3 regions of the Marinicellulosiphila megalodicopiae genome follow, and region 2 is predicted to be linked to each of the others. Evidence: predicted binding sites of a transcription regulator. Region 2 holds the regulator's gene; each other region holds the start of a gene.

Region 1 (7,383 bases), 2.3 Mb from region 2:
CAAGCAAAGAATAGAATTAAGATCGAATCTTGTCATGCTTAAGCAGAATTTTTCCGACACGTTTAAACCCTTTGATATCGAAGCCAACTTTAATATCAATACCGACATTGAATATATGGAGTATTTACAATATTTCATTAAGTTTTCAGATCACATAAATAACATGACAGCCTTCGACACTGAATTTGGTAATAAGCTAAAAACACACAATGTTAAAAGCATCAGTTTAATGCCATTAACAACTTTAAGCTCATTAGCCCACCCTTTTACAATGAGGGCAAGTTATGAAATACAGATCAACCAATCAACTTACTCTACAAGCCCGATTGATTTTCATAATGATTTGGAACAAGGTTTATTTGAACATTTTAAAACATCCGTAGAAAAATGGATTGATATAGAAAAAGTAAAAAGTATTCACTGATATTCATAGATTTTGGCGTTGTACTTTCCATTACACATTACAAGTTTTCTACTGTAATGATATTGTAAATATTTAATTTTAAAAAAATAGATACTAAAAAAATAGACACTAAAAAAATTAAATTATTATTATCCATGCTAAATTATTAATTTACAGCAACAAAGTTTTTGTTACTGAGTGCATTCAAAATTTTATCAATTGAGTTGCTGTTAAATACGTTTTGACTGTTATTTTAAAAATATTAATGCCTGTGGTTATCTTAATGAAATATCCGTCTACTGTATTGATTTACACCTTTCTTATTTTGTTTTCTATTTAACGCACCCAAGCCAAGTCACTCCATCTTGTTGTGTACGCAGGGGAAAGCATTTGCTGTTTCATGCTCCAACCTTTTTGTAATCCTTCTGCGGCAAAGCTTACTTTTCCAATGCCTGTTTGATTAATTTCATCTAATACTTTCATCAAATTTGGGTGGCGTGTTTTTTGCGTAGTAGGCTCAAACAAATCTTCTTGGTGAATCACTTGTCCATAAAAATCGCAAATCATCACCCCTGCTTTGGCATAACGATATCCATCACGCCAAATTCTGGGTAATAGTTGACTAACCAATTCAATAAAATCTCGTGTATCGTCACTGGCAATTTGCAGTTTTCCTGTAATGGAATTGGCGTATTGTTTGTCGTTTTTAGAAAGTGCGCTGGTACGTAACGAAATACTGATCACTTTTGCGCTTTGTTTTTCTTGGCGTAATTTTTCTACTGCTCTTACGGTATAACTGCACATTGCTTCGCGCATAGATTGATAATCCAATACACGTTCACTAAACGAGCGACTGCATATTATTTGTTGTTTCGTATTAGGCACCTCATCAAGCTTGAAACACACAATACCGTTTAATTCTGATATGGTTTTTTCGATATTCACTGAAAATATTTTTCGCATCAATTTAGGATCACTATCGGCTAAATTTTTTGCAGTATAAATTCCAATATCGTTAAGCTTTTTTGATATTTTCCGCCCGACTCCCCACACATCTTTCACCGCAACCAAAGCCAATAATTTTTGAATTCTTTTTTGGCTGTCAAGGTATACCACTGATTTTGTAGCCGGGTATTTTTTAGCAGCATGGTTAGCTAATTTTGCCAATGTTTTAGTCGGTGCGATTCCTACGCAAACAGGTAACCCTACGTGTTTATAAACGGTGTGTTTAATTTGCAAACCAAACTCGGTGATGTCACTATTTTTTTCAAACCCGTTTAAATTTAAAAACGCTTCATCAATGGAATACACTTCTACTTCACAGGCCAGCTCTTCTAAAGTTTGCATCACTCGTGCTGATAAATCCGCATACAATGGATAATTTGAAGAAAAACACACAATACCGTGTTTTTGAATAAGGTGACGCAACTTAAAAACCGGTTGCGCCATGTTTATATTTAATGCTTTTACCTCCGCCGAACGCGCAATAATACAACCGTCGTTATTTGAAAGTACCGCTATGGGTGTGTACTTTAAATCGGGACGAAACAATCGCTCACAAGAGGCATAAAAATTATTGCAATCTACCAACGCAAACATATTGTTATTGCTTAACTAAATTGCGTAACACATTTGTGACCACGCCAAATATTTCTAAATCCGCCCCTTGTGGAATCACAATTGGGCTATATTTTTTATTACGCGGCATTAACTTTAATACAGGTTTTAAACACAGCTGTTTAACAGTGAGTTCGCCCTCAAATCCAGCAATCACAATTTGGTTATGTAACGCGGTTAATGATCGATCCACCACAAGAATATCCCCCGTATAAATACCAGCCTCAATCATTGAATCCCCTTGCACACGCACAAAATACGTAGAAGCAGGATGCTCAATGCAAAGCTCATTTAAATCCAATCTTTGTTCAATATAATCTTGAGCAGGCGATGGAAAACCTGCAGATATACGCTCTAAAAACATTGGCAATTTTAACGCAGGCAAAGACGAATCCGCCCTGCCAAGTACCCAGACACTCATACTTGCCCCTTTTTACATATACTGGATGGATATACAGTATATATTCTTTTTTAGGATTTGCACCAGAGATTTTGTCAATTAATGTGAACAAACTTTAGTTGTATCCATTCAACACAATCCGTAATTACTCAAATTGTGCTCGCCATGATGCTTAGTTGATCAAGTGCAGCACAGCCTAATACTCATCTTTGCTCATTTCAAAAAGCGCAAGTAAGGACTCAGGATGTTGATACAATTGCACTGGCAAGGCTCTTTATTATGCTTCTGGGGTGCTGGATTTTTTGAGAAAAACGATTGTGACCTACTCTTATTGATAATCGCTATATTTACAATGCATAGATGATACGTGCTCGGGATGCATTTTTTTAGTGAGGTATGAGGTCGAGATTTGAGCTCGTTGTTTTTAAAAAGAATGCTAACTGCCTTCGTCATTTTCAACTGATTTATCGTTGGAGATCCAGCGGCTTTTGTTTGTGCTTGATGGTTAAAAGTGGCTGCTTTTTTATCCATTCTACTCGTCATCTTCATCGGCTTAATCGTTGGAGATCCAGTGGCTTTGGTTTGTGTTTAATGATTAAAAGTGGATATCCTTTTTGGTTTTATTTTAGGTTTACTAAGCAGAGTAATCTAACAGCTGAATTAACGATTACTTATATTTTGTTTTAAATAACCGATCTAACAATTGATTAGTAAATCCATAATTTTTATTACCAAGTTCATGATGATATTGATGAAACTTAGTAAATACATTCAAGTGATTAACAATTTTCACTTTAAAGTAAAAATCAAAATTTGAATGAATCATAATACTAAACACCATCCCAATAATATGTAAAGTCAAAGCTACACCTAAGCTCAAGGAAAACATAAACATAAAAAGTGGTGCACTGCAGGCAATTAAAAAAGCCTCAATAGGATGTACACTATAGGCAGTCCAAGGTGTGACTGTCATTGAACGATGGTGAACACCATGCGCCTTTCTAAAGGGTTTGAAATGCAATACTCTGTGAACAAAATAAGAATACACTTCATAAAACACTGAAAACATCACGACTTGCAACACAAAATCTATTATTGAGCTTGGCCAAACATCTACGTGCCATATTCGAGTTAACAAACTTAAAGCAGCAAAAATAAAACAAGCCAACATTCCATTTTTAAACTCAAATTTCTTTTGGCCATCTTTTAACGGACGCTTATCAATGTATTCACCAAACCCGACTGCTTTATTTAAATAGTGTGTGAGCCAAGTAATGCAAAGCGCGCAGATGATAAACACCCCCATATTCACCAGCGTCGACATAGCCAAAGCAATCAGCCAATGTGTATGCACCCAAAAGTTTAATAGCTGATTGATTGTTGATAGAATTGTTTGCATGCTTATTTACTTGTCTTATTAAGGAGTAAGGTCTAAAGGGTATGATAAACCTTCATTAGGATTGTGCAATGGTCTGTGTTAAATGTCATGTACTTTTGAATCAGTTGCTGTCATCTACGTTTTAACTTATTCTGAGACTACAAATCGATCTACACTGGTCGATAAACAAAGTATAAACAGGAGCTTAATACTATGAATTTTCAATTAAAAAATTTAAAAAAGCAGTCGTTATTAAAAAAGACACTGATTTCATTTGGTTTATTAGGCTGTATTTTAGGTGCACAGGCACAAAATCAATTACCTAACTTTAAAAGTGAATTTGGAAAAATAACAGGTGATATGCCCGGCTGTGCTGTGGGAATTATCCTTGACGGTAAATTAATTCATGAACAGTATTACGGTATGGCCAATATCCAGTACAACGTGTTAAACGATAAAAAAACCCAATTTAATATGGGCTCAATCAGTAAACATATTACTGCAGCGGTAATATTCAGATTAGAAAAAGATGGCGTAATAAACACAAACGACACGCTAATAAAATATTATCCAGATGGCCCAGCATGGTTTGATAAAATCACTTTATCTCATTTGATTGAACATAAAAGTGGTTTACCCGATTATGTAAATGATCCAGTGATGACTACAGAGTTATTTAAAGCCATAGGTCAAACACCCGAAATCACAAGTGCATTGCTAGTGGGGTTACCCGTTACACATGAACAAATTGTTAAAGCGGTTCTACAAGAACTAAATAACTTTCCTTCACCCACTTTTGAGCCTGGCACTTATGCGACTTATAGTAATACTGGGTATTTATTTTTAGGCGATATTATTAACATCGCTACAGGAAAAGATTTAAACCATTGGGCAAATCATTATATTTTTGAACCCAATAAATTAGAAAATATCACAGTGCACAATAATTCTTCTTCTGAATTAAAATGGGCTGCGACAGGATATTCTCCTTCTCCTTATGGTAACGGTTATTCAAGTTTAGTAGAAACACTAGTATCTTTTGGTGACACAGGTGTGATTACATCATTACACGATTTTACAAAATGGATGACTGTACTTAATCATGCAAACGATAGTGATTCTGTATGGAATGGATTTTTAAAAGAATATTCAAGGGATAAAACTAAAAACTCATCTATAGGTTTATATGATAATGGCTTTTTTATTAAAAAACACAAAAACAATACTATTTATGCGCATAATGGGCAGTCATTAGATCTTATGACAAGCGATTTTTGGGTGTCACCTGAGCAGAAAATTGGATACGTTCAAATGTGTAATACTGAAGTTAGAAAAGTGCCTAGTAAATATAAAATTTTTAAATATGTCGAAGAATATTTAAAATTAGAAGAGAAGTAACACGCAATAAATTCTGAGTTTTATTGATTGTTCTGGGATCGTGCAATGACTAGGTAAATTGCAATGATTAGAAACACCCAAATACTTTTTTCGTATTTGGGTGTTTCTGGAGGGGTTGTCGAAAAACCCTTTTATTTACTTCAATTATTTATAGTTTGTGATGGCGGATATGGAATCCGCGCCCTACATATTCAAACAACAACCTCACAACGCCCAAACGCATTCAAAACCGCTTGCATCGATGCAGTCACAATATCACCACAAATGGCTGCCGCACAATATCGATGTCCATTAATGCTAATTTGCACATACGCCACCGCTTCTGCCTGTTCGTTTTGTGCGCCTTGTTTACTTGGCAAAGCGTGTTCATTGTAATCAAGTAACACAATGTCATGGCCAATTTTGGCGCTTAACGCTCTAACAAATGCATCCAAAACCCCTTTGCCTTTGCCACTAATATCAAAGCTTTGTTTGTCTAGGGTTAACTGCGCGTTTAATGTGTCGGTATTGCCTTCACGCTTAAGCTGATACCCACCAATTTTCGGCGCGGTTTTTGAGTGTAAATACGTATCACAGAAAATTTCATGAATGGCTTTTGAGCCCACTTCTGTTTCGCTTTTTTCAGCAAAGACTTGAATATACGGGCTAAAATCTACCTGCATCCAACGCGGCATTTCTATTCCGTAGTCTTGATCAAGCACATAAGCCACCCCTCCTTTACCCGACTGACTATTAATGCGAATCACCTGCTGATACGTGCGCCCTAAATCACGAGGATCAATAGGCAAATACGCCACTTGCCAATGGGCATTGGCATCCTCTTTACGCTTTTGTGTATCAATTGCCATGCATTTATTAATGGCATCTTGATGGCTACCTGAAAACGCAGCAAACACTAATTCGCCCGCATAAGCATGGCGCGGATGCACCGCTAATTGCGTGCAACTTTCAACCGTCGCAATGATGCGATCCATATCAGATAGGTTTAATTCTGGATCCACCCCTTGGCTATAAATGTTCATGGCCATCGTCACAATGTCCATATTACCTGTGCGCTCACCATTACCTAATAATGTGCCTTCAATTCGATCCGCCCCTGCTAACACACCTAACTCAGCAGCTGCCACACCACAACCTCGGTCATTATGGGTATGCAAACTGATTCTGACACACTCTCGATGACTAATATTATCATTCATCCATTCTATTTGATCCGCATACACATTGGGGGTCGACACCTCAACCGTAGCAGGCAAATTGATGATCACTTTGTTATCAACGCTTGGTTGCCAAACATCAATCACGCCATCACACACCTCTAGCGCATAATCCATTTCTGTACCCGTAAAACTTTCAGGGGAATACTGAAAAGACCAACGAGTTTCAGGCTGCGCCGCTGCCATATCACGCACCCACTTTGCGCCTTGAATCGCCATGGCTTTAATTTCGTCACGTGATTTTTTAAACACCTGCTCACGCTGTACCGTCGAGGTAGAATTATACACATGCATAATCGCTTGTTTCGCGCCTTTTAAGGCTTCAAAACTGCGAGCAATCAAAGGCTCTCTTGCTTGGGTTAACACCTGAATCGTTACGTCTCCAGGAATCAAATCCTCTTCAATTAATTGTCGAACAAAATCAAAATCAGGCGCCGAAGCCGCAGGAAACCCAACCTCAATTTCTTTAAATCCCACATCCACTAATAGCTTAAACATCTCAAGCTTTTGGCTTGGACTCATCGGTTCAATTAACGCCTGGTTACCGTCTCTTAAATCAACGCTACACCAATCAGGTGCCACATTAATAATTTGGTTGGGCCAGCGTCTATCGGGTTTTTGAATAGGAGCAAACGCGCGATACTTATTATGGTTAAAGCTGTTTGATTGAGAATGATGAGTTGACATAAAGCGTACCTAATTTTTTTAATCGAATGAATGTGTAAAACATAGTATGAATGAACGAGTTGACTCAACATGGTAAGTTTATTGTCACCCGCTTCTGGGTAAGAAACCTCGCTCGTCATTCATAGTTAAACTATACGCCATCTTAACTAGAGAATGATTGCAAATTCATTACTAAAAGCACATAGTTAAGCAATTATTCACTACATTTTATATCAACAGTAGTGAAATAACCTAAACATACAATTAATGATGACTAAACTCATTAAAATAGACCAAAAGAGTA
Region 2 (7,383 bases):
CTTGTTTGATTGTTTTGTGACATATACTGACCTAAGCACCATTCAAATATCAAAAAAATAACATATAGAGCAAATCAACAACTCCATATGTCATAAAATTAACGCATGGTACATTTATAACCACGCTTAAGTCAAAATTTAACTATTCAGCCCAATCCGAAACTGTTTAGATTGCGTTCAAATTTGTGCTGAGCAAGGCGAAAAATGTGAGTTTACAAGTGTAAATACTCAGTACATCCTGTACTTCGCCTTTCAGGCCGACTATCCGTCGTTAAAGTTTGTTCCTGACAAACTTTTGATCATTTTTCAACGCAGAACAGTGCAAATTTTAGCGTGAGTTGGATAGTTACTCAAAATTAACCTGTTTTATCTTGGCTATATAAAGCTTGCTCTAAATCGCTGATGGCGTCGTCGTATTGTTGTTTACCGCCAAATGCTTGCTTGACGATTTCAAGTGGGCGTCCCATCTCTCTAAATGGGGTCACTTTTAATACGTTGTTTGATTCGATTTCTTGTACGCCAACGTCTGCGTATTTTTCTAATAAATTATTTAAAACATGCTGAGCTTGTTCTGAATATTTAGAAAAGTAATTACGCTTTTTAACGTTGTCGGCACGCTCACGACGAGTTAATGCAGGTTGATCAAAAGCTACGTGGCAAATTAAATCAAAGGGATCGAGCTCTTTACTGACGTCATCTTCTAGTGCTTTCCAGATAACACCTTGGTTTTCTAATTCTTTAATGATGGCTTGTTTACGATCTGCAGATTGCCAGTTTTTAACAAAGTCATCTAATGATGCGTATTGCTTTTTGATGCAACCTTTGGTGTAGTCTTTAAATGATTCGGTGACTAACTTTCCGTCGGTGTCATAGTATTGAACACGCTCGGCTATTTTATTAACTTGAATGCCTGATACTCGATATTTTACCCAACGACTCTCTTCATTGGTTTCATCGGTGCTTCCACCAATTGGATCGCTTGAAATTAGAATATCGTCTGTTTTTTGAGTGTCTTGCTCATCAGAATCAACAGACTGTATTTCATCTAACGCGTCATCAAAATCTGTGTTTTCGGTGTCAATCACATCTTCTGGATCGACAACTAATACTTGCTCAGGAATCCCATCAAAACGCTCATCGGCAAATAATTCAGTGGCTTTTTTAAAATCTAAAATGGTGAACCACAATTTATTGTATCGATCATCAATACGCGTACCCCGACCTATAATTTGTTTAAATTTAGTCATGGATTGTATGTTTTGATCTAACACGACTAACTTACAGGTTTTGGCATCTACACCTGTTGTCATTAATTCTGATGTTGTGGCAATGACTGGGTAAGCTTTTTTGGGATTAATAAAATTATCTAATTGCGCTTTGCCTAATTCGTCGTCGCCTGTAATTTTCATTACATACTTTTCGTTTTTTTGTACTTGCTCTGGATTTAAATTCACTAACTCTCGACGCATACGTTCGGCGTGATCGATGTCATTACAAAACACAATGGTTTTTGCCATTGGGTCTGTACGTTTTAAATACGCGGTAATGGTTTTTGCTACCAAATGTGTTCGTTCATCAATCACCATGGTGCGATCAAAATCTTTTTGGTTATAGATACGATCAACAATTTCTTCGCCGTTTTTATCAATCATACCTTTGGTTGGGCGCCAGCCTTGTAAATCAATATCTAAATCAACACGCACGACTTTATAAGGCGCTAAAAATCCGTCTTCGATGCCTTCTTTTAATGAGTAGGTATAAACAGGTTTGCCAAAATAATCGATATTGGATACTTCGTCTGTCTCTTTGGGTGTAGCGGTTAAACCAATTTGCGAGGCAGATGAAAAATATTCTAAAATTTCACGCCACGCACTGTCTTCACTGGCACTTCCTCTATGACACTCATCAATTATAATTAAATCAAAAAAATCACGATCAACTTGTTTAAATGCTTTTTGATATTCTTCAGGGCCAGTTAAAGCTTGGTATAAAGCTAAATGAATTTCATAAGCAGGATCAACAGTACGACCCGTGATTTTTGTCATGGCGGTGCCAAAAGGTTGGAAGTCATTATTTTTAGTTTGATCCACTAAAATATTTCGATCCGCCAAAAATAAAATACGTTTTTTAGCGCGAGACTTCCATAATCGCCAAATGATTTGAAATGCTGTGTATGTTTTACCTGTGCCAGTTGCCATTACCAACAATGCGCGATTCTGGCCTGAACTGATTGCTTCAATGGTTTTATTAATGGCTTGAAGTTGATAATAACGCGGCGCTTTGCCTGAACCGTCATCATAATAATTTTGTGTAATTATTGGCAATTGTTGCTGGGTATAACCTTTATACACACAATATTTTTGCCAAAGGGTTTGAGGCGACGGGAACTCGTCTAAAGTAATCTCACGCTCAATAGGCTCACCTTTTAACGCGGTTTTATCATGAAAAATAAAGCCGTCTCCATTCGATGAAAATACAAATGGGACATCTAATAAACGCGCATAATCTAATGCTTGCTGAATGCCTTTACCCATCTCGTGTTTATTCGCTTTTGCTTCAATCACCGCCAAAGGCATATTAGGCTTATGATAAAGCACAATATCTGCAGACTTTACAGTTTGGCGCATACCAATTTGACCGCGCACAATCACCTTACCGTCACGCAAAGACACTTCTTGCCTGATTTGATTCATAGAGTCCCAACCTGAGGATTCGACCGAAGGCATGATGAATTTAGAAATGATGTCCGATTCAGAAAGCTGTTTTTTATCCATTTTAATAAAGCCGCAAGATCATGTAAAAAGTGCGTCGACTATATCATATATGTGGATTTGATGAAGTATTGGTGAAAGCTTGATTTTGTTGCTGGTGATAGTTGCGTGTAAGAGGACTAATTGTAATCTCGCAAACTTTAAAAAATCCTAAAAACATCCACTTTTTCAGCAAAAAATATCAGTGTCGGGCCCAAAATTCCACACCGACACAACAAGGACAACAAGGACAACAAGGACAACAAGGACAACAAGGACAACAAGGACACACTCTTTAGAGTATTAATTTAGATATGATATTTAGCTTAAAACTCGAATTGATTTAATTTTGTAAATTTGGACTGGAATGCAGAAATGGCACTGCTTCGTATTATTGGCCATTGAAATTAAATGCTAAGGCTTATTTCTTTTAGGAGTTTGCTTACTCACGGATTTGAGTAAGCTTTTTTAATTATTGAATACTGATTAATCACGCGCCAATTCATGTAACGGCAGGCTGGATTTTATATCAGGCATTCCTTCAAGAAAAACCACGTTGGGTTGGAAATTTTTATAAGCGAGAAATATGTATTCATTCCAATAATTAGTGCTTAAACCATATTTCATGATTTCATTATAAGACGCAACACTTTGTTTTTGTTTAGTGTTTTTCATATTTCTTTCAAAAAAATCTAACCAATTTTTTTCGACTTGATGATCGTCTTGATTCTGATTTCCAAGTACATAAGGGGTGGTAAAAACAACACTGTAATCAATATGATCAAATAACGCTGGGAAAATTCGAGCCAGCCAAATTTCACCTGATCGACCATTATAACCTGAAGGGCAAATTACTTTGATTTCTTTATTGGTGACTAATTCTTTTAAATTAATGAACTTGCCTGATTGTCCTAAATGTTTATAAATCCCCATTGATGATGATTGCATTTTCTCAAAAATATCAATATAGCTGTTATCGGCATTGATAAATTTACAAAAATCCGTAGCGACGGTGCATAACGTTTCTTTTTTTGCCCCCTGTGTACTTAAGTCAAACGCACCCCAGCATGTAAAATAAGATTTTGTGATGGGGCTACTAGGTGGCCCTGATGGTAAATATTCATCAACGGCATGAGCGTAGGGGGCTGTTAATTTTTCAAGTGATGGAAATTGACCAACTTGCTCAATGAGTACAGAAAGTTGGTTTTGGGCATACATATACAAGGCATGCAATGGATCTAAATCGCTTAGTTGTTTTTCGCTGACGATGCTTTTTTGATATTGCTCTGCAGTAAACTTCCCTTCTTGCCATTGTTGGATGTGGGTAATTTTGTTTTTTAATTGTGTTGCTGCTGATTCAATCAACTTTCGTGCAATTGGGCCTCGGCCTGTAAATCGCTTTTGTACTTTTTTATTTTTTTTCATAATTTTATTTTATACCAGATATGCAGAAATTGATGGATTAGGTAAGAGTTGGGTAAGGATTGAGTAAATGCCGTGATTATACTTTTTATGCTCCACAACGTAAATATTGGGTAGCTGCTCATGACAAATTTAAAAGAGACACTCATTTAAATTTATAAGATATTTCTAGAGCTTATCAACCCTACTTCCAAATTAGAAGCTTGATGTATTTTTAAGAAAATCCAAACACCCACCCTTAAACATTTTTAATTAATAGCCTTTAATATCAAGGCTTTTAGTGAGTTGTAAAAATTAAATTTGTCCGAAAATCGATGGCCTTTTTCGGACAGGATTGTAATTGTTAATCAAAATAAAATGTTGAGCTAGCAACTAACCCAATTAACAAACATTCAACTTCAAAGAAATTACTATTTCTTAAAACTATGAATTTCACACTCAGACTCATTTGGCCAAACTTGTTGTTTATCCACACCATAGTTTGAGCAGGTGGCCAAACTATAATGTGGCACACACTTAACCAGCAACAAACTCAAATCCTATGTTTACATCACCAGATTACTGTATATACTTACATCAATGTATATACTCACAGTCTTTTGGAGCTTTTATGATCAAACTTACTACTCGTCAACAGCAGGTTTTGGATTTAATTAAATCCAGTATTGAAGAAACCGGTTTTCCTCCTACTCGCGCTGAGCTTGCGACGACTTTAGGTTTTAAGTCTCCTAATGCCGCAGAGGAACACATTAAAGCCCTTGCGCGTAAGGGAGCAATTGAGATTTTACCGGGCGCTAGCCGTGGTATTAAGATTGTTGAAAAAGATAAAGGCTTGCCGATTGTTGGTAGTGTGGCAGCAGGTTCGCCTATTCTGGCCACTGAGCATATTGATGAGTATTTGAATTTGCCCGGTAATATGTTTTACCCAAGCGCCGATTACTTGTTGCGTGTACAGGGTATGAGCATGAAAGATATTGGCATTTATGAAGATGATTTGATTGGTGTACATAAAACCGATCGCATTCGAAATGGTGATATTGTGATTGCGCGTATTGATGAAGATGTAACGGTTAAGCGCTACGAACGTAAGGGCAATGTGATATATCTGCACCCAGAAAACGAAGAGTTTAATGTGATTGAAGTGGATACAACTTCTTGCCATTTTGAAGTGGAAGGGGTGTATGTAGGCGTTATCAGACGCCAAGTCTAACCAGATCACACCAAACTTTGCACATTACTGCGTTTAAAAAATGATTAAAAACTTGTCTGGAACAAGCTTTAACGACGAATAGTCGGCCCTCAAGGCGAAACATAGGATGTGCTGAGTATTTACACTTAAACTCACATTTTTTAGCCTTGCCCTGTACAAAGTTTGGCGCAAGCTGAATTGGTGGAGATACTAAGTATTTACAGACTACTTAACTTAGAGGCAAACTCACATTTCTTGGCTCGAACTGCACAAATTTAATGACAATTAAAATTAGTAGCAAAATAAACTGAATTCGCTTAGGCTCAGCTACAATAGGCTCAGCTACAAGATGTTACTTAACCGCAAATAATTCGTTATTTTGCGGTTTTATTATTTATGGGTTAATGATTTTTCTGTTAATCTGTTTTTATTTGTCCATTTAAAAATAGAGGTGTGTTTTGTCTAATATTCTGTCTGGTTTTTTATTGCAAAAATCTTGGCAAGATATTAACGAGCAATTGGTGTTAACCTTTTATTTCAAAACTCATGACCAAGTGGCCAAAGTAATCATCGATGATGAGAAGCCTTTATTTTTTATTGAGCAGCAACATTCACAACAAGCCTTTGATATTATCTCCCGAGTATTACCCAACAAACAAAGCTGGTCGATTAAACCGGTTGAGTTACAAAGCTTTCATTTTAATCCGGTTTGCGCCATCTATTTTAATAGTCAAAAGCAGATTTACCTTGCTAGACAAGCATTAAGCTCTGCTGATATTCAAACATTTGAGTCTGATGTTAATCCTGCGTCACGATATTTAATGGAGCGTTTCATTCACGCAAGTGCGATGATTCAATGTAATGAAGCACAACCTTCTGCTAATAAGTTCAGGCCAAGCAAATCCCATCCTAATTTTTCTGTTATTCATAATCCAAAATTAAAATCTGTGGATCATTTTGATCACATTGAGTTTTGTGTGATGTCTTTAGATATTGAGACTTCCATTGTGGATGAACGCTTACTATCGATTGCTTGTACCAGCTATCAGTACCCTAATAATTTAAGTTTGCAACGTGATGTATTTATTTTATCGACACCTAAGTTTTCAACTGATGATGAATACATTCATATTTGTTTGGATGAAGCGCAGCTATTACGTGAATTTGTGGCTTATTTTTTATCGGTTAATCCCGATATTATTATTGGCTGGTCCGTTGTGGATTTTGATTTTAATTTTTTACAAAATAAATCCAAACAGTTTAATGTGCCTTTAAATCTTGGGCGAAACCAAGAAACCATTGTTTGGCAAAGTAGACGTGACGATGACAGCAAACGATTAATCATTGAAGGTCGCGTGGTAGTTGACGGCATTGATGCTTTAAAAAATACAACCTACCAACTAAATAAATACTCGCTAGATTTTGTTGCCAATCACTTTTTAGGAAAAGGTAAATTAATTGATCACCCTGAGCAACGCGCTTTAGAAATTGTGCGTTTATTTGAAGATCAAACCGATGATTTTATTGCTTACAACATTGAAGATTGCGATTTGGTTTGGGAAATTTTTATTAAGGCGGATTTATTTGGTTATTTGTTTCAGCGCGAACAATTAACAGGACTGCCATTAAATCGATTAGGCGGCTCCGTTGAAGCGTTTGATTATCGTTATTTACCTTTATTACATCGCAAAGGATTTGTAGCACCTAATACACCAATTGATCCTGAAGGTGTGGGTAGCCCTGGCGGTTATGTGTTTGATTCGATTGCGGGTTTGTATCAAAATATTTTAGTGTTTGATTATAAAAGCCTTTATCCAAGTATTATTCAGACATTTAAAGTCGATCCATTAGGGTTAGCCGTTGCACAAAACGATTTAAAACTGTCGGCTAACTATGACCAACAAGAAACCATTATTGATGACAAACACAATTACATCGCAGGATTTAACCAAGCGGTTTTTAATAAAGGCAATCAAATACTGCCCGAGTTAATTACTCAACTTTGGGCTGCGCGTGATGATG
Region 3 (7,383 bases), 1.5 Mb from region 2:
GTTTGATCGGGACTGATAAACAATAGCAATTCTAATTTTTCACCTTTGAATCCCGCCAATCGAATATGATCAGTTTGTGCGTCTTTAACTGACACCCAATCTTTAATATGCGCAAATAAATTCTTAACTCGTCGAATGGCAAATTCAGATTCACATAAATCCGCCAGGGTATACATAACCGATTGATGTATTAAATTCTTACACCAATAATCAAATGAGATCTCTACTTCAGAATTACAAAATAACAAACCATGCCATTTCGCCTTAAAAGGACTTACTGTCACCGCTGTTGATTTAAACTGAGGCTGTCCACTTAATTGATCAACAATCGCTGGAACTAAAGAATCGACTCTTGCTGCTGAGGCAAATGCATCACTCCAATGAATCGGAGCAAAAATCATAGACATTTGTTGCTCTTCATCAATTGCAGCCTTTGCCAAAAAGCGGGCGCTGTTGTTATCTAATTGAATAATTTGTTGATCTTGTATATTTAATCTTTGAGCATCACTTGGGTGTATTTGTACAAATGGCTCTGGAGTATGACTATGCAATCGGTTAACACTGCCTGTGCGTGTCATGGTATGCCATTGATCTCTTATGCGCCCTGTATTTAATATCAATTGATCTTTCTTTAAATGATGAATTGGCGATGCAGGTTTAATGGCAATCATTTTTGCCTTGCCGTTATCTGTAAAAAACTTCCCATCACAGAACATTCTTTTTTGCCCATTAGGCAGCTGTTTGGTTACAGGCCACTGAATAGGTTTGAAATTTAAATACTCTTCTTTGCTGATAGTTTCTAAATTAGAAATATCAAACGCGTTATTTTTAGAGCTATTTATTCCTGATAATTTTGCATGCTCTACAAAAATTTCATGGCTATCTTTATAATCAAACGCCTCCCCAAAACCCATTTTTTTCGCAAAGTCACACATAATTTCCCAGTCATGTTTTGCCTGCCCTGGAGGCTCAATAAATCCTTTTTGTAATGAAATTCTTCTTTCAGAGTTGGTAACTGTCCCTTGTTTTTCAGACCATGTTGATGCAGGTAATAATACATCTGCCAGTTTTGCAGTATCTGTATTACTCATACAATCACTGACAACTACTAACTCACACTTTTGCAAAGCTTGTTTAACAAAATCAGCATTAGGCATACTGACAACAGGATTGGTTGCCATAATCCATATTGCTTTAATTTTTCCATCGTTCACTGCATTAAACATATCAATGGCTTTTAAGCCTTGTTTGGATGCCATATTTTGAGCTTGCCAAAAATCACTTACATACTGCACATCACTTTGATTTGCAAAATCCATATGAGCGGCAAGTTGATTGGCTAACCCACCCACTTCTCGACCACCCATTGCATTTGGCTGTCCAGTAATTGAAAAAGGTGTTGCACCAGGCTTTCCAATTTTACCTGTGGCTAAATGGCAATTGATAATGGCATTGCCTTTGTCAGTACCAGTAGCAGATTGATTAATCCCTTGAGAAAAAATAGTCACGACTTTTGGATTTTGAGCAAACCACTCAAATGCCGTCTGAATATCTTTTGCATTCACCTTACAAGCTAATGCAACATCTTCAATATTGGCAGTTTCAACCATAGCAGCACTGATTGCATCATCAAATCCATCGCAATGATTTTGAATAAACACCTCATCTATGTAGTCGTTTTGATAAAGATAGGCAAGTAATCCATTAAAGAAATAAGCATCCGATCCTGATGCAATCGGTAAATGTAAATCTGCCACTTCACAAGTTGCAGTACGACGAGGGTCGATCACAACAATTTTTGTCCCTTTTTGTTTTTGTGCTTTTACTATTCTTTGAAAAATAATTGGATGTGCATAGGCAGCATTTGATCCAACAAAAACAATGACCTCAGCCTCTTCAAAATCTTCGTAGCAACCAGGTACCACATCATTACCAAAAGCACGTTTATGCGCCACTACAGCAGATGACATACACAAACGCGAATTCGTATCAATATTGGCAGAACCCAAAAAGCCTTTCATTAATTTATTGGCAACATAGTAATCTTCAGTTAACAATTGTCCAGAAACATAAAACGCAACCGCATCACTGCCATGTTTATTAATGATTTTTTTAAATTTATCTGATGTAAAAGTAAGTGCTTGATCCCAAGATACTTCTTCACCATGAATTTTAGGTGTCACTAATCGGTTATCATTTACTAAAGTTTCATGTAACGAAGAACCCTTTACACATAATCGCCCTAAGTTTGCCGGATGATCCGCATTACCTTTAACAGTTATTTGATTGTCTTTTTTATTTACACTCACACCACAACCTACACCACAATATGGGCAGGTTGTATTAGCGATAAAATCAGTTGCTATAATACTCATATAAAACTACTTATCTTCTAAATTTAAAGCTTGTTCGCCAAATATTAAATTAGGTAAAAGCTTAGAAATATCTTGTTGTTGCTGCATTAAATCAAAATAAAATGGCCCACTTGATACATCGCCAAATAACACAATACCAATAATTTTATTATCTTGAATGATTAATTTACGATACACCGATTCTTGATCGTCCTGTACGCAAACAGCATAGTTATCTTTTGTTTCAACCTGCCCTGCAGAATATAACTGCACACCAGATACTTTCAATTTAGTGGCAATATCTTGTTGGATAAATGCATTTTTTTCATTTTTAAATAAGCGATACGCCAAGGTTTTTGCTTGGCGCCACAATGGATCGACCAACCCAAATGTTTGGCCATCATGCTCAATGCATTCACCAATTGCACTGATGCAGGGATCACTGGTTTGCATGTAATCGTCTACTTGAATGGCCCGATTACCTTTCAAACCAGCTTGAATGCCAATCTCGCTATTTGGGGTAATTCCCGTTGCAATAATCGCTAAATCAAAAGCTTCAACTTCTTTTGATTTAAATTTAACTGACTGCAACACTTCATCACCTAAAAATGAATCAACCTCATCTTGCAAACGAAACGTGATATTCATTTTTTGCATTATGGATTTAAGCATGTCGCCACTAATTTTATCCAACTGTCGATTAAGCAACCATCCGCTTCTGTGTAATAGCGTTACCTTCACTCCTTGCTGCGCTAAACCATAAGCCGCCTCTAACCCCAACAGTCCACCACCTACAACCAATGCATTTTGACTACATTCACATTGATTCAGTATTTTGTGAGTGTCTTCGATTGTTCTAAAAAAGATAATATTTTTAAGGTGGAGGTTTTGTGCAGGTATTTGACTGGCTCGTGAACCCGTTGCAATCACTAATTGATCATACTCAACGCGCTGATCATTAAACAAAGTAATCACTTTGGACACTGGATTGATGTGTTTAGCGCTCTGACCTAGTATTAGTGAAATTCCATTATTTTGATACCATGCTTCATCTTTTTGAATAATTGAGTCCACAGAGGCAGTTTTGGCCAAAATACTTGAAAGCATGATTCGATTATAACTGCCATATCCTTCGGCACTGATGACGCTGATTCGATATTGATTCGTATGTAATTTCATCATTTCATCTAAAAAACGGCCTGTCACCATGCCATTTCCGATAATAACTAAATGAGGTAATGTGTTGATTTTTGGGGTCATTGGACTGATTTAAATGTCTAAACAAAATAATTAAGCAAATATCAAGCCATTCGTTAAAATCGTACTTTTCCCTTTTAGAATCAACAACCTACATTAAACATTTCAATAAAAACCAATATCTTTTTGATAGATTCGCACCAAAACAAAGCAATAAATTAATACCTTGCTTTGTTTTATTGTAAACTGGCCGAACTTGATTTTAATATTTCATTAGCATGGGCAAGGGTTCGATCTGTAATATCAATACCTCCAATCATTCGCGCAATTTCATGAGTACGTTGCTTTTTATCCAAAGAGCGGATACTCGATATAGTTTGATTAGCCACTTCGGCCTTTTCAACCAACCAATGTTGACTGGCCTGACTTGCCACTTGCGACAAATGCGTTACACATAGTAATTGAGCATGCTTTCCTAACGCACTTAATTGCTTCCCAACCATTTGCGCCGTCGCCCCACTAATACCAATATCAATCTCATCAAAAATCATAGTCGGCACACAACTACGTTGTGCGCATATCACAGCAATCGCTAAACTAATACGTGACAACTCACCACCTGAAGCGCTTTTTTGCAATGCTTTAAAATCTTGCCCTGCATTAATCGCTACTTCAAATTCAATTTGCTCAGTACCAAATTCATTATATTGTTCAGCTGATAGTTTAATTGTTTTACAACGAAATTGTGCACCTGACATATTTAACCAAGATAACTGCTCGCAAATCGCTTCGTTAAATTTAGGAATTGCGACCATTCGAGATTTATTTAATTTTTTGCAAAGCTTCAAATATTGCTCATGCAACTTTAAAACCTTTGGTTTAAGCTGTGTTATTTGCACATCACTGCTATCTAATTGCGCTAATTGCTCGCACAACAAACTATAATGAGATTCAAGCGCATCCGCACTCACACCATGTTTTCGCGCTAAATCATAAATTGTTGATAGTTGCTGCTCTGTCTCTAATAACACCTGTGGGTCGGTTTCTAAATTTTGCGAAAAATGCTCAATATTATTTAAAGATTCATCAATTTGAATTTGCGCACTTTGTAATAACTCAAGAGTGTCTTGTAATTCGGGATACATTTTTAACAAGGGAAGAATTTGACGTTCACATTGAGCAATACCTGCCGCTGGATTAAACGACTCATCATTTAATATGTTTTGCGCAGACTCTAGATGCAGCATTGTGTTTTGAATTTGGCTTTGAGATTTTTGTATCGTTTCTAGTTTTTCGATATGTTCAGGCGATAATTCTAATTCACACATTTCGTCAATTTGATAATTCAAAAGTTGGCGCATAGCATGGTATTCATCGCTATTTTGCAGTAATTCATTGAGCTCATTATTGGCTTTTTTCCACTTATAAAAGGTGTCTTTTACAGAAGCTGCCAAGGAATCATTACCCGCATAATCATCAAGAAGACGCCTATGATTACTTGCCTTTAATAAGCTTTGGTGTTGATGCTGACTATGTATATCAATCAACATAGAACCAATTTCTTTTAGCTGCACCAAAGTAACAGGTTGCCCATTTACAAACGCTTTACTGCGCCCATCCTTTGCAATGGTTCTGCGTAATATGCAATCGAATTGTTCATCTAAATCATGTTCAACCAACCAATTATGAGCGATGGTTTGATTTCTGATATCAAAACTAGCAGACACATCTGCACGCGCCTCGCCATTTCGAACAATACCTTGCTCGGCACGCCCCCCTAAGGTCAAATTTAAAGCATTTAATAAAATCGACTTACCCGCTCCGGTCTCTCCAGTTATAGCAGTCATACCGGACTGAATATCTAGAAAAATCTCCTTAGCCAATACAAAATTACGAATAGATAGTTGAGTTAACATAATCAATCCCACTGGTTAAACAAACAATACAATGCATTTAAGCTGTGTATTTATACAGTATAGTTAAAATTCAAGCAATGGGATTTTTATTTTAAATATGCAGCTCACTTATGAGCATTTGCTACAGGCATAAAAAAACCCAAAAACACGTTGTTTTTGGGTTAATGTTTAATAAATACGCTTTATTAGAAACTTTTACCAACAGTAAAATCTAAACCAAATCCGGTGATGATCCCTTCAGTTTCAAAACCAACACCTTCTGTACTGCCATCATCACAAGCATAAGCATCTTCTAAATAAACGGTTTGACGCAAACCACCACCTAATTTAACGCTCATACCGCTATCCCAACGCCAAGCATAACCACCAAATGCAACGGCATCAAAATTAGACAATGAACAATCGACCGAGCTCACATCGGTTGAAATAGTACCGTAAGTCATTTCAACAGCTGTATAAAAACTGTTTACATCACGGCCATCCATAAAGTATTCGCCACGCGCACCCAAACCAAATAAAGATATCGAGTCAGTACCTAGGGTATATTTCGCCATATTTATTACTGGCCCAACTGTAATATTGTCAGACACACCATCCATCACATCAAGGTCAACATTTACCTACGCCTAAATTAAATAAAAGACATTAACAACGAACATACAACACAAAGCTAAAAGCCCAATTCCAAAGCACATAGATCGCATCAATTTAATATTGAACAAATAACAAACAACATATAAAAATCTTGATATTGAATAAACCAGCGCACTGAAACCCAGCCAATTTGAGTTCACTTGCATCAAAATCCCTACAAACGCTAAAATCAAAAACAACGAAAGTGTTTCATTTAAATTACTTAATGCTCGATGACTTCTAAATAAAAATGACTCATGATTAGGTTCAATTGGAAATCCTGGTTGTTGTTTTTTGATAATTGAAGTTGCATCAAAAATAAAGACATTCAAAAGAAAAATAAATGCAATGACAATTAATGCAACAAACGTTAAAAAATACTCTTGATACATAGTCAAACCTTTTTAAAATATTAAATTTAATTTTTAGATGGAATATAACGCACAATAAAACTCAAACTAATAATCGTTAAAAACAATAATGCATTAGCAGGCGCTTGCAAATTAAAATCAACCGTAATATGTATCAGCATATAGATGATACCCATTGCGCACCCAAATGCGACACCTTGGTATAATTTTGTTTTACGCTGTCGCATAGTTTGAAAGTTTAAGAACAACGCATACAAACAATATAAACCCAACATTATTGTTATGGGCACACCAAACTCAACTGCAAATTGTACATAATCATTATGTGCATGATCATAAAACAAGGAATACTCTTCGGGCTGATAGGACGGAAATACACCATAAAAGCTCCCACCGCCTGTACCTGTCCAAAAATTCTCTTGGATAATTGGCAAACTATCTCGCACTACTTCATCACGAGTTTCAGATGCAAAACTGGTTTCAACAATTCGATCCTTTACTTTTTCTAAACCAAATAACATTCCCACCACAATAATATCAATAATGAATATACTCAATACTATCCACTTTAATGTGATTGGCGGTTTACGATAATAAAAAATAGCAAAAATCGAAACCATAAAAAACGCAACAAAAAATGCTGAGTTCCCCATTCGTGATCGGCTTAAGATCAAACCGATTATCATAATGATAATACCCAAACGCAATATGAATTTTTTACTTAATAACATCTCAAGCAAATCACGTAATAGCGCCTTACCACTTAGTAATTGTTTTTCTGTTTTTAATTCACTTAGCATTAACCCGATTGCCAAACACAAAACCAAACCCAAATAATTAGCAAAATGATTTTGATAAACAAACGACCCTCTTGCTCGATCACCTTCATTAAATCCAAATACAATCGACTCT

Evidence for each region. The regulator LexA, encoded in region 2, represses DNA repair genes until DNA is damaged. The targets are predictions, from matches to a motif close to TACTGTNTANNTANACAGTA.
Region 1: a site for LexA is predicted at 2,461-2,480, ahead of umuD (translesion error-prone DNA polymerase V autoproteolytic subunit). Genes of this name have one in related genera too.
Region 3: a site for LexA is predicted at 5,508-5,527, ahead of recN (DNA repair protein RecN). Genes of this name have one in related genera too.

Annotation. Positions count from the first base shown of each region.
Region 1 is NZ_AP023087.1:3,174,665-3,182,047, forward strand. It holds gene TYM08_RS13740 (hypothetical protein) at 1-424, shown strand, start outside; gene umuC (translesion error-prone DNA polymerase V subunit UmuC) at 740-2,002, opposite strand; gene umuD (translesion error-prone DNA polymerase V autoproteolytic subunit) at 2,007-2,441, opposite strand; gene TYM08_RS13755 (sterol desaturase family protein) at 3,088-3,819, opposite strand; gene TYM08_RS13760 (serine hydrolase domain-containing protein) at 4,012-5,196, shown strand; gene leuA (2-isopropylmalate synthase) at 5,388-7,100, opposite strand.
Region 2 is NZ_AP023087.1:913,459-920,841, reverse strand. It holds gene TYM08_RS03850 (Fic family protein) at 1-23, opposite strand, end outside; gene hsdR (EcoAI/FtnUII family type I restriction enzme subunit R) at 357-2,774, opposite strand; gene TYM08_RS03840 (hypothetical protein) at 3,237-4,175, opposite strand; gene lexA (transcriptional repressor LexA) at 4,783-5,382, shown strand; gene TYM08_RS03830 (DNA polymerase II) at 5,820-7,383, shown strand, end outside.
Region 3 is NZ_AP023087.1:4,058,817-4,066,199, forward strand. It holds gene TYM08_RS17510 (molybdopterin-dependent oxidoreductase) at 1-2,375, opposite strand, end outside; gene TYM08_RS17515 (NAD(P)/FAD-dependent oxidoreductase) at 2,382-3,614, opposite strand; gene recN (DNA repair protein RecN) at 3,788-5,467, opposite strand; gene TYM08_RS17525 (hypothetical protein) at 5,653-6,057, opposite strand; gene TYM08_RS17530 (MAPEG family protein) at 6,094-6,492, opposite strand; gene TYM08_RS17535 (O-antigen ligase family protein) at 6,519-7,383, opposite strand, start outside.